One region of the Pseudazoarcus sp. NS20 genome, then DNA from elsewhere that is predicted to be linked to it. Evidence: riboswitches for the same ligand, from Rfam matches in the RefSeq annotation. Region 1 holds a riboswitch; each other region holds the start of a gene.
The links. A riboswitch is a leader RNA that binds a small molecule or an ion and turns the genes downstream of it on or off. The one in region 1 is predicted to bind cobalamin.
Positions count from the first base shown of each region.

Region 1 (3,792 bases):
CCTCACCGAGCTCGAGCAGCGCACCCACAACTGGGTGCAGTCGCTGCTCGAACTGCAGCACACCTCCGCCGAGGCCACGGAGTTCCTCGAGCACGTCAAGATCGACCTGTTCCCCAGCGAGGTCTATGTATTCACGCCGCAGGGCAAGATCCTGTCGATGCCGCGCGGCTCCACGCCGGTCGATTTTGCCTATGCGGTGCACACCGACATCGGCAACCGCTGCGTGGCCTGCCGCATCAACGCCGACCTGATGCCGCTGCGCACCGAGCTGCGCAACGGCGATCAGGTCGAGATCATTACCGCCGCCCACGCCAACCCCAACCCGGCGTGGCTGTCGTATGTGCGCACCGGCAAGGCGCGTGCGCAGATTCGCCACTTCCTCAAGAACGCGCAGAACGAAGAGTCCGTGTCGCTGGGCGAGCGTCTGCTCAATCAGGCGCTGCGCCCGCATGGTCTGGCGCTGGGGCAGATCAGCACCTTCGCGTGGGACCGCTTCCTGAAAGATCGCGGCGTGAAGAGCAAGAAAGAGGTGTTCTCCGAGATCGGTCTGGGCAAGCGCCTGCCGGTGATCGTGGCGCGCCGTCTGGTGCAGGCGCAGGAGCAGGAATCCGGTCGGCCGGACGTCATCAAGCCCAAGTCCATGTCGCCGATCCACATCAGCGGCAGCGAGGGCCTTGCTGTGCAGTTCGGCAGCTGCTGCCAGCCGATCCCGGGAGACCCCATCATCGGCGTCATCCGCAAAGGCAAGGGCCTGGAAGTGCACCGCCACGACTGCACGGCCGTGGCCAAGGTGCGCGGCGATCGCGGGCGCTGGGTGGATGTCGAGTGGGAGCCCGCGCACGAGCGCGCCTTCGAGGTCACACTCAAGGTCATCACGCGCGAAGGGCGTGGCGTGCTGGCGCGCGTTGCCAGCGCCATCGCGGAAGAGAACTGCAACATCCAGAACGTCACCATGGACAACGAGCAGGGCGTGTACATCGCCCTCAACCTCACCATCCAGGTGCACGACCGCATGCAGCTTGCCTCTGTGATGCGTTCGGTGCGCCGCGTGCCGGAAGTGATGCGCATCGGGCGCATCCGCAGCGACGGCAGCTTTGGTCGCAGCATGTAGTAGGTTTTCGCAGACGACCTACTAGGGGTAGTGTGTAAAAGCACTTGACCTACTACCCGCCACCCACCAGAATCCAATCCAGCTTCACGGTTGCCCGCGTTTCACGACCGGGCATGAAAAGGGAATCCGGTTCAATTCCGGAACTGCCCCCGCAACTGTAACCGGCGAGTCTGTCGCCTCCCCATGCCACTGGGCCCTGCATTTCGGTGCACCCCGGGAAGGCCGGCGACAGATCAGGACCCGGAAGTCAGGAGACCTGCCGTGCTGCCAATTTCCTTTAACGCAATCGGGGCGGGGTGCCCCTGGCGAGAGGCATGGTTTCCACCATTTCACTTGTCTTTCCGTTTGTCGTGAGCCGGGCCGTCGGGTCGGGTGTCTGCGCACGACTGTCCGGAGCTCCCCGCGCACGTTCCCAGGAGCTCTCATGGACCGCCCTCAGCTAGATCTCTCCCTGCCCCCGTTCAAGGTCATCCGCCGCAATGGTTCGGTGGTCGACTTCCATCCCGGCAAGATTGCCGTTGCCATGACCAAGGCCTTCCTGGCCGTGAAAGGCCAGCAGGGCGCCGAATCGGCGCGCGTGCGTGACGTCGTCGGCAAGCTCACCGAGGTGGTGGTGGCCGCGCTGGCGCGCCGCAAGCCCGAGGGCGGCACCATTCACATCGAAGACATTCAGGATCAGGTCGAGCTGGCATTGATGCGCGGCGGCGAGCAGGAAGTGGCGCGCGCCTATGTGCTGTACCGCGAGAAGCGCGCCGCCGAGCGTGCGGCCGAAGCGCCGCGCAGTGCGCCGGAATTGCATGTTGAGGTGGACGGCCGGCGTGAACCGCTGGAGCGTGCGCGGCTGGTCGACATCGTGGAGGCGGCTTGCACTGGTCTGGCCGATGTCGCTGCTGCGCCGGTGGTGGATGCCGCCATGCGCGACCTGTATGACGGCATTCCGCTGGGCGAAGTGCACAAGGCGCTGGTGCTGGCCGCGCGCGCGCTGATCGAGCGCGAGCCGGGCTACAACTACGTTACTGCGCGCCTGCAACTGCACCAGATCCGCCTCGAAGTGCTGGGCGAGGAAGTGGCTCAGGGCGACATGGCCGCGCGTTACGCCGATGCCTTCCCGGCGTACGTGAAGATCGGCATTGAGGCGGGCTTGCTTGATCCGCGACTGGCGCAGTTCGATCTGGCGCGCATTTCGGCTGCGCTGGACGCTTCGCGCGATCTGCAGTTCGGCTACCTCGGCCTGCAGACGCTGTACGACCGCTACTTCCTGCACATCGACGAGCGCCGCATCGAGCTGCCGCAGTGCTTCTTCATGCGCGTCGCGATGGGTCTGGCGATCAACGAGATCGACCGTGAAACGCGCGCCATCGAGTTCTACGAAGTGCTGTCGCGCTTCGACTTCATGAGCTCCACGCCAACGCTGTTCAACGCCGGCACCATGCACTCGCAGCTGTCGTCGTGCTATCTCACCACCGTGTCGGATGACCTCGACGGCATCTTCCAGGCCATCAAGGAAAACGCCATGCTGCAGAAGTTTGCCGGCGGTCTGGGCAACGACTGGACGCCGGTGCGCTCGCTGGGCAGCCGCATCAAGGGCACCAACGGCAAGAGCCAGGGCGTGATCCCCTTCCTCAAGGTGGTGAACGACACCGCCGTGGCGGTGAACCAGGGCGGCAAGCGCAAGGGCGCGGTGTGCGGTTATCTCGAAACCTGGCACCTCGACATCGAGGAATTCCTCGACCTGCGCAAGAACACCGGGGACGACCGCCGTCGTACCCACGACATGAACACCGCGCACTGGATTCCCGACCTGTTCATGAAGCGCGTGCGCGAAGACGGCGAATGGACGCTGTTCTCGCCGGCCGACACGCCCGATCTGCACGACCTGTTCGGCGAGAAATTCGAAGCGGCCTACGTGGCCTACGAGAAGAAGGCCGACGCCGGCGAAATCCGTCTGTTCAAGCGTCTTTCGGCGGTGCAACTGTGGCGCCGCATGCTGTCGATGCTGTTCGAGACCGGCCACCCGTGGATCACCTTCAAGGACCCGTGCAACCTGCGCTCGCCGCAGCAGCACGTGGGCGTGGTGCATAGCTCCAACCTGTGCACCGAGATCACCCTCAACACCTCCGACACCGAGATCGCCGTGTGCAACCTCGGCTCGGTGAACATGCTGGCTCACTTGAAGGACGGCCAGCTCGACCAGGAGAAGCTGGCGCGCACCGTGAAGACGGCGATGCGCATGCTCGACAACGTCATCGACATCAACTTCTACGCGGTCGGCAAGGCGCGCAACTCCAACCTGCGTCACCGCCCCGTCGGCATGGGCATCATGGGTTTCCAGGATTGCCTGCACAAACTCGGCATGGCCTACGCTTCGCAGGAAGCGGTGGAGTTCGCCGACCGCGCCATGGAGGCCATTGCCTACCAGGCCTATAGCGCTTCGAACGAGCTGGCGCGCGAGCGCGGCACGTATTCGACCTTCCGCGGCAGTCTGTGGGACCGCGGCATCCTGCCGCTCGACACCGTCGATCTGCTCGAGCGCGAGCGCGGCGTGCCGGTCGAGCTGGATCGCTCCAGCACGCTGGATTGGGACGGCCTGCGTGCGCGCATCGCGCAACACGGCATGCGCAACTCCAACTGCATCGCCATCGCGCCTACGGCGACCATCGCCAACATCGTCGGCGTGTCGG
Region 1 covers NZ_BAAKIY010000001.1:390,500-394,291, reverse strand. Annotated here, with positions in the region: gene AC6H0W_RS01925 (RelA/SpoT family protein) at 1-1,111, shown strand, start outside; cobalamin riboswitch at 1,182-1,389, shown strand; gene AC6H0W_RS01920 (ribonucleoside-diphosphate reductase subunit alpha) at 1,536-3,792, shown strand, end outside.

Region 2 (3,792 bases), on a different contig from region 1:
ATCCCCATGCGCCAGCCCGAACACCAGCAGCATCGCCCCCAGCGCCCCGGCAAAGGCCGCACCATCGACCATCCACGGCGCGAGGCCGATCATCATCGCGAACAGCGCGCCCACCGCCGCGCCGCCGGAAACACCGAGAATGTAGGGGTCGGCCAAGGGGTTGCGCAGCAAGACCTGCATCAACGCCCCAGCCAGCGCCAGCAAGCCGCCGCAGGCGAAGACGGCGATAGCGCGAGGCAGACGCAGAGTGCGCACGATGTCGCCAGCCATACCGGCGTCTCCGCCGCTCAAGGCCAGCAGCACTTCTCGCAGCGACACGTTGAGCGACCCGGCCAGCAAGGCCAACAACAATGACAGGGGCGCCCCAAGCACAAACAACAGCAGCCAGCCGCCGATGCGACGACGCTCGACGGCCAAACCGTTGTGAGCCGCGTGATTACTCAGGGGCGCCATGCTTCTCCAGTCAGCGCGGCGCGTAACGCACCGCCACGAATGCGCTCAGGCGCTCGGTGGCATAGCCGTTGGCGGTCTGATAACGCTTATCGAGGGCGTTGTTCAGGCGCATTTCAAGTCTCCAGTCAGGCGTGAGCGAGTAATGCGCATACAGGTTGGTGACGCCGTAGCCTTGCATTGTGACTTCTCCTACACCGAACACCGTATCACCACGTCTTCCCTGACCGCGCCACTCAATGCCATACAGCCACTTGCCAGCACTGCGATCGAGCGCCAGCGACCCGGAATGGCGAGCGCGACGGATTAGGCGATCCCCCGTATCAAGGTTCAGAGCTCGCAGATAATCGTAGCTCGCACGCAGATTGAAGCCGGCCAATATCGTGCTTAACCCGACCTCCATACCTTCGAGCTTCGCTTTGCCAACGTTGGTGGCGGTGGCTCCGCTACCAACGATGAGATTGCGCACACGATTGTTGTAATAAGTCGTGCTGACGCTGCTCACACCTCGCTCGAAAACCACCCCGACCTCGCGGCTCAAGGACTGCTCTGGCTTCAAGTCGGGATTGCCGAAGCCGGGATAATAAAGCTGGTTGAAGCTAGGCACACGGAAGCCTGTACCAAGGCTGGCACGCACACGCCATTCAGGCGCGAAGCGGTAGCCCCAAGCCGCCGAACCGGTGTTCTCGCCACCGAACTGACTGCTGCGGTCACGACGCGCATTGAACTGCACATCGTGCTCGCCAAACGCTCCGCCCCACCCGACCAAAAGCGAGTCAAGCGTGCGGCTGCCTTCATCGTAATTAACCGTGCTGTCTACATCCTGCTTGAGCTTCTCGACGGCCGCGAGCAGCGTGCCCCCTGCGAAGGCGATGTCGTGCTGCCATCCTATCTGGCGCTGACGCGTGTCGAATTCGTCATAGCGCGATGCGGCAGCCGGATTGTACGAATGAGAGATGTCTTTGCTCTGGCTCAAGCGCAGCGTGCTGACCCAGCCGGGGCGAAGCTCGTTTCGCATGTGCACGCCGAACGATTCCGCCCGCTTGTCGGAATATGAATCATAGGTGGCGAATGCGCTGTCATAGTGATTGCGCCCCTCTGAGTGGAAAAACGAGAAGCCGACCTCATCGCGCTCACGGAACCCCAGTGAGAGGGAGCCGTTGGCGTAATCATTACGGAAGCCGTCACGATCGCTGTTGGTGCCATTCGACACCAGCGGCTGGGCATCGAAAGCACGCGTACGATCATGGCCGACGTCAAATTGGTAGCGAAGCGCGCCTTTAGCGCCCGAGATACCTGCGCTAGCGCTGTAGGTATCGCGACTGCCGGCACCGATCCGGGCGCGCGGCGTGATGCCATCGCCTGTATTGCGACGGGTGATGATGTTGATGACCCCGCCCAACGCATCGGCCCCGTAGAGTGCACTTGCCGGGCCGCGCAGAATCTCGATGCGCTCTACCATTTGAAGCGGAACCATTTCAAGAGTGGGCGAGCCGCTGGTTGCGGAGCCAATCCTCATGCCGTCCACCAACACCAGCGTGTGATTCGAATTGGCGCCCCGAATGAATACGGAGCTGGTGGAGCCAGGACCACCATTCGCAGCAACCTGCACACCGGGCCGGCTGGCCAGCAACTGCACCAACGTGGTTTGACCTGCGCGCTCAATCTCCTCGCGCTGCACCACATCGACGCTAGACAACACCTCGTCGGCCGACTGCGCTTGGCGTGTAGCGGTAACCACCACCGGACGAAGCTCGTCGCCCGCATCCGATTGCGCAAATACAGAAAACGGAAACACCGAAGCCACCGCGAGCGCGGTAGCTGTAATTTTGAAATGCATGAGACAGGCTCCCTGACGGCCAGCCGCGCGTCCCCGCCCGGCCATGCCGAAATCAAATTCGAAGCCACGAAGGGAAAGAAAAGGGACTCTGTGAAAAACAGGTCGCGCCGCCACCCCGCGGAACTTCGCCATTTGTGTTCCGAGGCCGGTATCCGGGCTCGTGGGCTGGCCGAAACTGCGTCGACCGGCGCATCGCCTTCCCGGGCCGGAGCCCAGTGGCGTTTTCGATGCGCTTTGCTTCCACTTACCGTTGCGGGGGCAGCACAGGCCTGGCGGCGGGGGTTCCGTCGCGCACCTGTTTCCCGTTTAACCCTGGGCGAGAATCGCCTTAGGGCACCTGAAACACGATCGCCCCTTGCGGAGCGAAGCGCGCATGATAGCCTGATTCATCTCTGGATATTTCGCGCCAATGAGCCTTCATCTGATCTTGGGTGGCGCCCGCTCGGGCAAAAGCCGCCACGCCGAACAACTCGCATATGCCAATGGCGGGCCGGTCTGCGTCATCGTTACCGCAGAGCCCCTGGACGCGGAAATGGCCGAGCGCATCCGCCGCCATCAGGCCGACCGGCCTGCCGGATGGCGCACGGAAGAAGCCCCGCTCCACCTGGCCGATGCATTGTTGCGCGAAGCCAAAAAAGGCCGGGTGGTGGTGGTCGATTGCCTCACGCTGTGGCTCGCCAATCTGCTTGGCGACGCATCACCGAAATGCGAGGAGATGCTGTTGCGCGAGCGCAACAAGCTGCTAGAACTGCTGCCCACCCTGCCCGGCAACGTGCTGTTGGTCGCCAACGAGACAGGGCTGGGCCTGGTGCCCGAAACCCCGCTCGGCCGGCGTTTCCGCGATGAGGCCGGCTGGCTCAATCAGGCCGTGGCGCAGCGTTGCGACCGGGTGAGTTTCATTGCGGCGGGCCTTCCGCTGCATCTGAAGGGGTGAGTTTTCGTCGCCGGAGAATCTTCCGGCAGTGAGGGCTCACACCTTCACCGGCCACGGTCGCCACACCTCATCCGCCTCGTGCGACAGGAAGCGCGGCCGCCGCTGCGAAGCAGCGTAGGGCTCATCGCACGCGTTGTCTCGCCGGTTGTAGACGAAGAACACGTTGCTGCGCGGGTCCGGCGACATGTTGGCGTTGGAGCCGTGGAGCGTGTTGCAGTCGAACAGCAGCAAACCACCTGCCGGCCCTGTTGGCGCTTCGATGCCGGAATGCCCGATCAATCGGCGCAGCGCTTCGCGCGGCGGCACCCCCACTTGCTGCACCTTCAGCGACTGCTTGTAATTGGCCTCCGGTGTTGGCCCCACGCACGGCACGAAGCTGCGATGTGAGCCGGGCACCAGCATCAACGGGCCGTTGAAGTGATGGTTGTCGGTAAGGATGATCGACGCACTCACCGCGTGCATGGCCGGCATGCCGTCCTCGGCGTGCCAGGTTTCGAAGTCCGAATGCCAGTTGAAGCCTTTGCCTTCGAAGCCGGGCTTGTAGTTGATGCGCGACTGATGCACATAC
Region 2 covers NZ_BAAKIY010000004.1:38,433-42,224, reverse strand. Annotated here, with positions in the region: gene AC6H0W_RS11895 (FecCD family ABC transporter permease) at 1-453, opposite strand, end outside; gene AC6H0W_RS11890 (TonB-dependent receptor domain-containing protein) at 464-2,422, opposite strand; cobalamin riboswitch at 2,416-2,646, opposite strand; gene cobU (bifunctional adenosylcobinamide kinase/adenosylcobinamide-phosphate guanylyltransferase) at 2,700-3,224, shown strand; gene thpD (ectoine hydroxylase) at 3,261-3,792, opposite strand, start outside.
Region 2: another riboswitch for cobalamin. It lies ahead of AC6H0W_RS11890 (TonB-dependent receptor domain-containing protein); the one in region 1 lies ahead of AC6H0W_RS01920 (ribonucleoside-diphosphate reductase subunit alpha).

Region 3 (3,792 bases), 230 kb from region 1:
CCCTTCGCTGGCCGCAGTTCGAAGAGATCGTGCTGGAGGAATTCACGGCGCAGGCCTACCGGCTGTTGGGGGAGCACCGAGCGATACTGCCGCCCCGCCTGCTGAGAATACTGCCGTGGATGACTGCCGATGACTGGCTGGCGTCGTATCGCGAACCCGACTCAATCGCCTACGCGCTTGATCGGATGTCGCAACGGCTAAGCCGGCCCGGGCTGCTCGCCGGGGCCGGATCAGTGCTGTTTCAAGAATACGATGGGTTCGAAGCGGACTTTGCCGACTTCATGCCGGCCGCTCGCCGCTTTGCGGAAGAGCACCAACGCAATCGGGCGCTCAGCGAGGGCTGAGCGGGCTCTGCATCGATTGAACCACTACCGCGGGTTCGTAGTAATGCACGATCCGTGGCGGGGGGGCATACATCGGAGCAGGCGGGAAGTAATACCGGTGCACGACGCCGTATGACAGCTGATGATCGTGCTTGCCCGAGTACGGCGTGCTGCGATGGTAATGGTGACTGTTCTTGCGTTGGTCGTAATGCTGCGTGTCGCGGTGCGGCGCATCATGCCCTTGCCCGCGCTCGGCCATGACCGGCAACGACGCAACGAGCAGCGAACCACCGAGCAAAAGCGGCACGAACATTTGGCGAAAATCGATCGCTTTCATGAGAGCCTCCCTTGGCGGGCCAAAGCAGCCGAATGCCGCCTGCCCAGTCGTGAACAGTAGGGGAGCCCACGTTTCGTGGCTGTAAGAGCTCGCTACGGAATGTTTCGTCGTTGAAATGAAAGTGACCCGGCCTGAGAAGGCCGGGTCACTTTCATTTCCCGCGTGAATTTTATTGGTTTTACGCGGTGCGAGGCCCGATCAATTCAGCTTGAAGATGATCGGCGGTACGGTCACCACCACGCCCGGTTCGTAGTAACGCGCTCGCGGCGGAGAGTGATAATGGTGATGTTCGACCACGCGCACGGATTTGTGATGCTTGTGGTGCTTCTTCACATGTTTGGGCTTGCCGCGGTTGTAGTGGTGCTTGCCGCCGCGGTGGTCGTGATAGTGGTATTCCACTTTGGGTGAGCCGTAGCGGCGATGGTCGTGATCTGCCAGTGCGGGCAAAGACGTGGCAATCAGCGTTCCGCCCAGCAGGAGCGGGGCAATCAGGGTGCTTAGTTGAAAGGCCATTCGAAAGCCTCCTATACGAAGCGCATGGCCCAATGCCGTGCGGCGACGACGGCAAGAGTAGGCTCGGCAAAGTGTCCGCGCTGTAAAGCCTGATTGCTTAATGTTTCAGGCCCGTGCTCGTTGAAGAGTCACGGGCCTGAATGCAGGGTGTGCGGCGAGTTATGTGCAGGAAGATTGCGTGCCGCGCCTGACCTGGTTACTTGCGAGCTTCTTTCTGGATCTTTTCACCGCCGCGTTCGAGATCCTTGCCGGCCCCCTCGATGGTGTTGCAGCCACCGACAACGAATGCAGCAGCCAGCATGGCCAGCACGAGCTTCCAGGTTTTGTTCTTCATGATCTCTCCTTTTGGGGCTATGCAGCCCGATCGATTGGAATGCCTGGGGAAGAATACGCGGCCACCCGAGACAACCGGTAGCCACCGCCGACAAGCACTTTCCCCAGCTGTGTCGGATGGTTTGACTATAGTGAGTGGCGCGTTGCCACGCTAGACCCCTGTCGCACCCGCGACACGGTGGCGGCCAGTAAACCTGCGACTGATACGAGGTTCTGGAAGGTCGTCAAAATGTTCGAGGTTGTAAGTTCGCGGCCGATGGCGCGCTAGCCCGGCGTGCGCAATCCGCTGGCGTTTCACTGCGCAGCAGCGGACTGGTTCTGAAGCGGCACTGAACGGCCTTGCTCGTCAATCGCAACGAAAACGAGGCTGGCAGAGGTGCAGTGACGTCGTTCCCCGGTTTCCGGTTTTTCCGCATGCATTTGTGCCTCGACAGTGAGGGAACTGCGGCCGGTTTTGACGACGCGCGCATCGACCTCCACGACTTCGCCTGCGTGGGCTGGGGCGAGAAAATCAAGTCGTTCGCTGGCGGCCATGACGATACCGCAACGTGCATGCCGTGTTGCCGCAGCAAAGCCGGCTTTCGCCAGCCAATCCATCGCCGGGCCGCCGTGGAGGATGCCGCGATGCGTGGTGTGGCCTGGAAAGACCACCTCGGCAACGCGCACGCAGCCGTCTTGCTGCGGCTTCACCGGTGGCGCGGGGTTCGGGGCGATTTTGCTGACCATCACGGCTTGGCCTGACAGGCACAAAACGCGTCCCCCGCTCAACAGATCTTCAGCGAATAGCTGGGCATCCACCGTCACCGAACGCTCGCCGACGCGTGTAACGTGCCCGACGCATTCCGTCAGACTGCCTGCTGGCACCGGAGCGTGAAATTGCAACTCCCGCAGCGATGCCGTCACCAAGGGGCCGCGCAAAGCCTTGCTGCCCAGGATGAAGGCGAACTTGTCGAGCATCGACAGGGCCGCACCGCCAAACAGCGTGCCGTGATGATTGCACTGGTCCGGCAGCACGAGATCGGTCAGCGACAGGGTCAAAGGAGAAGGCATGAACGGCTCCGGTTAAAAGCGGAGTCGTAAACGGAACGCGCGTCGCCCGTAAACGTGACAACGCAGCCTTCTCGCCAGGGGCACCCCGCCCGAACGTTATTGAAGAGTGTTCCGGGCAGGTCTCCTGACTCTCGGGTCTTGATCGTCCGCCGCCTTCCCGGAATACACCAGTGGCTGCGTGGCGCACGATTCGCCGAATACAGTTGCGGGGGCAGTTCCGGCTTGCAGGCGCCTGGCCTGTTCCCGGATTCCCTTTTCATGCCCGGCGTGAGCGGCGGGCAACCTCGGAATGAGTGAATGATATCCGGTCCTGCCGCGCGAGTGCTTGCCCGATGCTTGTCGCTGGAGGGTATTCCAGCGCGATGTTGCAGCCGGAAGTTCCTAACTTTGTCTGCGTTGGTGACAAGGCCCTCGGTCGTGGAGGGAAAAGGAGCGACGCGTGGCGTGGCGGCATTTGGCATGCAGGTGGGGTCGTGTGGACGAGGAAAAGCCCGGAATTATTGGGCTTTCGGCGAAGTCTGCGTTGCGGGTACGCCTGCTGCTGCGGAGCGCATCAGGGGCGTTTTACGTGTCAGCCGAAGTTCGGGCGAAGACACATTTGCATACCCGTCCGGCGAGTCGACTTGCACATGTAATAGCGTCCTTGTGTCATCGTGAATCCGTAGCAAGTCAGTGCCGATTGCCATCGATAACGCCTGCACCCACGGAGTCGCTATCCATGTCTCTCGGAAAATTCCGCGGCTCGGATGCCGCCAAGAAATTCACTCTGGAGACCCAAAATGTCCATAGGCACTCTTCTTCTGATCATCCTCATCCTCATGCTGCTCGGCGCCCTGCCGGCATGGCCGCATAGCCGTGGTTGGGGCTATGGCCCGAGTGGTGGCCTCGGCTTGGTCGTGGTGGTCATCCTGATCCTGCTGTTGCTCGGGAAGATATAAGCGATGCTTTGAGCGGGCTGCATGCCGAATTCATCGGCATGCAGCCCGGAAGCACAAAGGGCGCAGCGGAAAACGCTGCGCCCTTTGTCGTTCATGGCGGAAGAGACCGCCGCTTCTAGCCAAGCAGAATGACGTGCACCCGCCGCGGTCCGTGCGCACCGAGCTGAATGGTCTGCTCGACGTCGGCCGTGCGTGAAGGCCCGGAGACGATGTTGGTGGCACGCGGCATACCGCGCTGGCGCAGCAGCGTCCAGGTGTCTTCGAAGTAATCCACGATCTGACTTCGTTCCAGCACCAC
Region 3 covers NZ_BAAKIY010000001.1:165,481-169,272, reverse strand. Annotated here, with positions in the region: gene AC6H0W_RS00795 (acyl carrier protein phosphodiesterase) at 1-344, shown strand, start outside; gene AC6H0W_RS00790 (hypothetical protein) at 331-660, opposite strand; gene AC6H0W_RS00785 (hypothetical protein) at 859-1,173, opposite strand; gene AC6H0W_RS00780 (entericidin A/B family lipoprotein) at 1,370-1,507, opposite strand; gene AC6H0W_RS00775 (acyl-CoA thioesterase) at 1,801-2,556, opposite strand; cobalamin riboswitch at 2,654-2,859, opposite strand; gene AC6H0W_RS00770 (DUF3309 family protein) at 3,336-3,494, shown strand; gene AC6H0W_RS00765 (LutC/YkgG family protein) at 3,610-3,792, opposite strand, start outside.
Region 3: another riboswitch for cobalamin. It lies ahead of AC6H0W_RS00775 (acyl-CoA thioesterase); the one in region 1 lies ahead of AC6H0W_RS01920 (ribonucleoside-diphosphate reductase subunit alpha).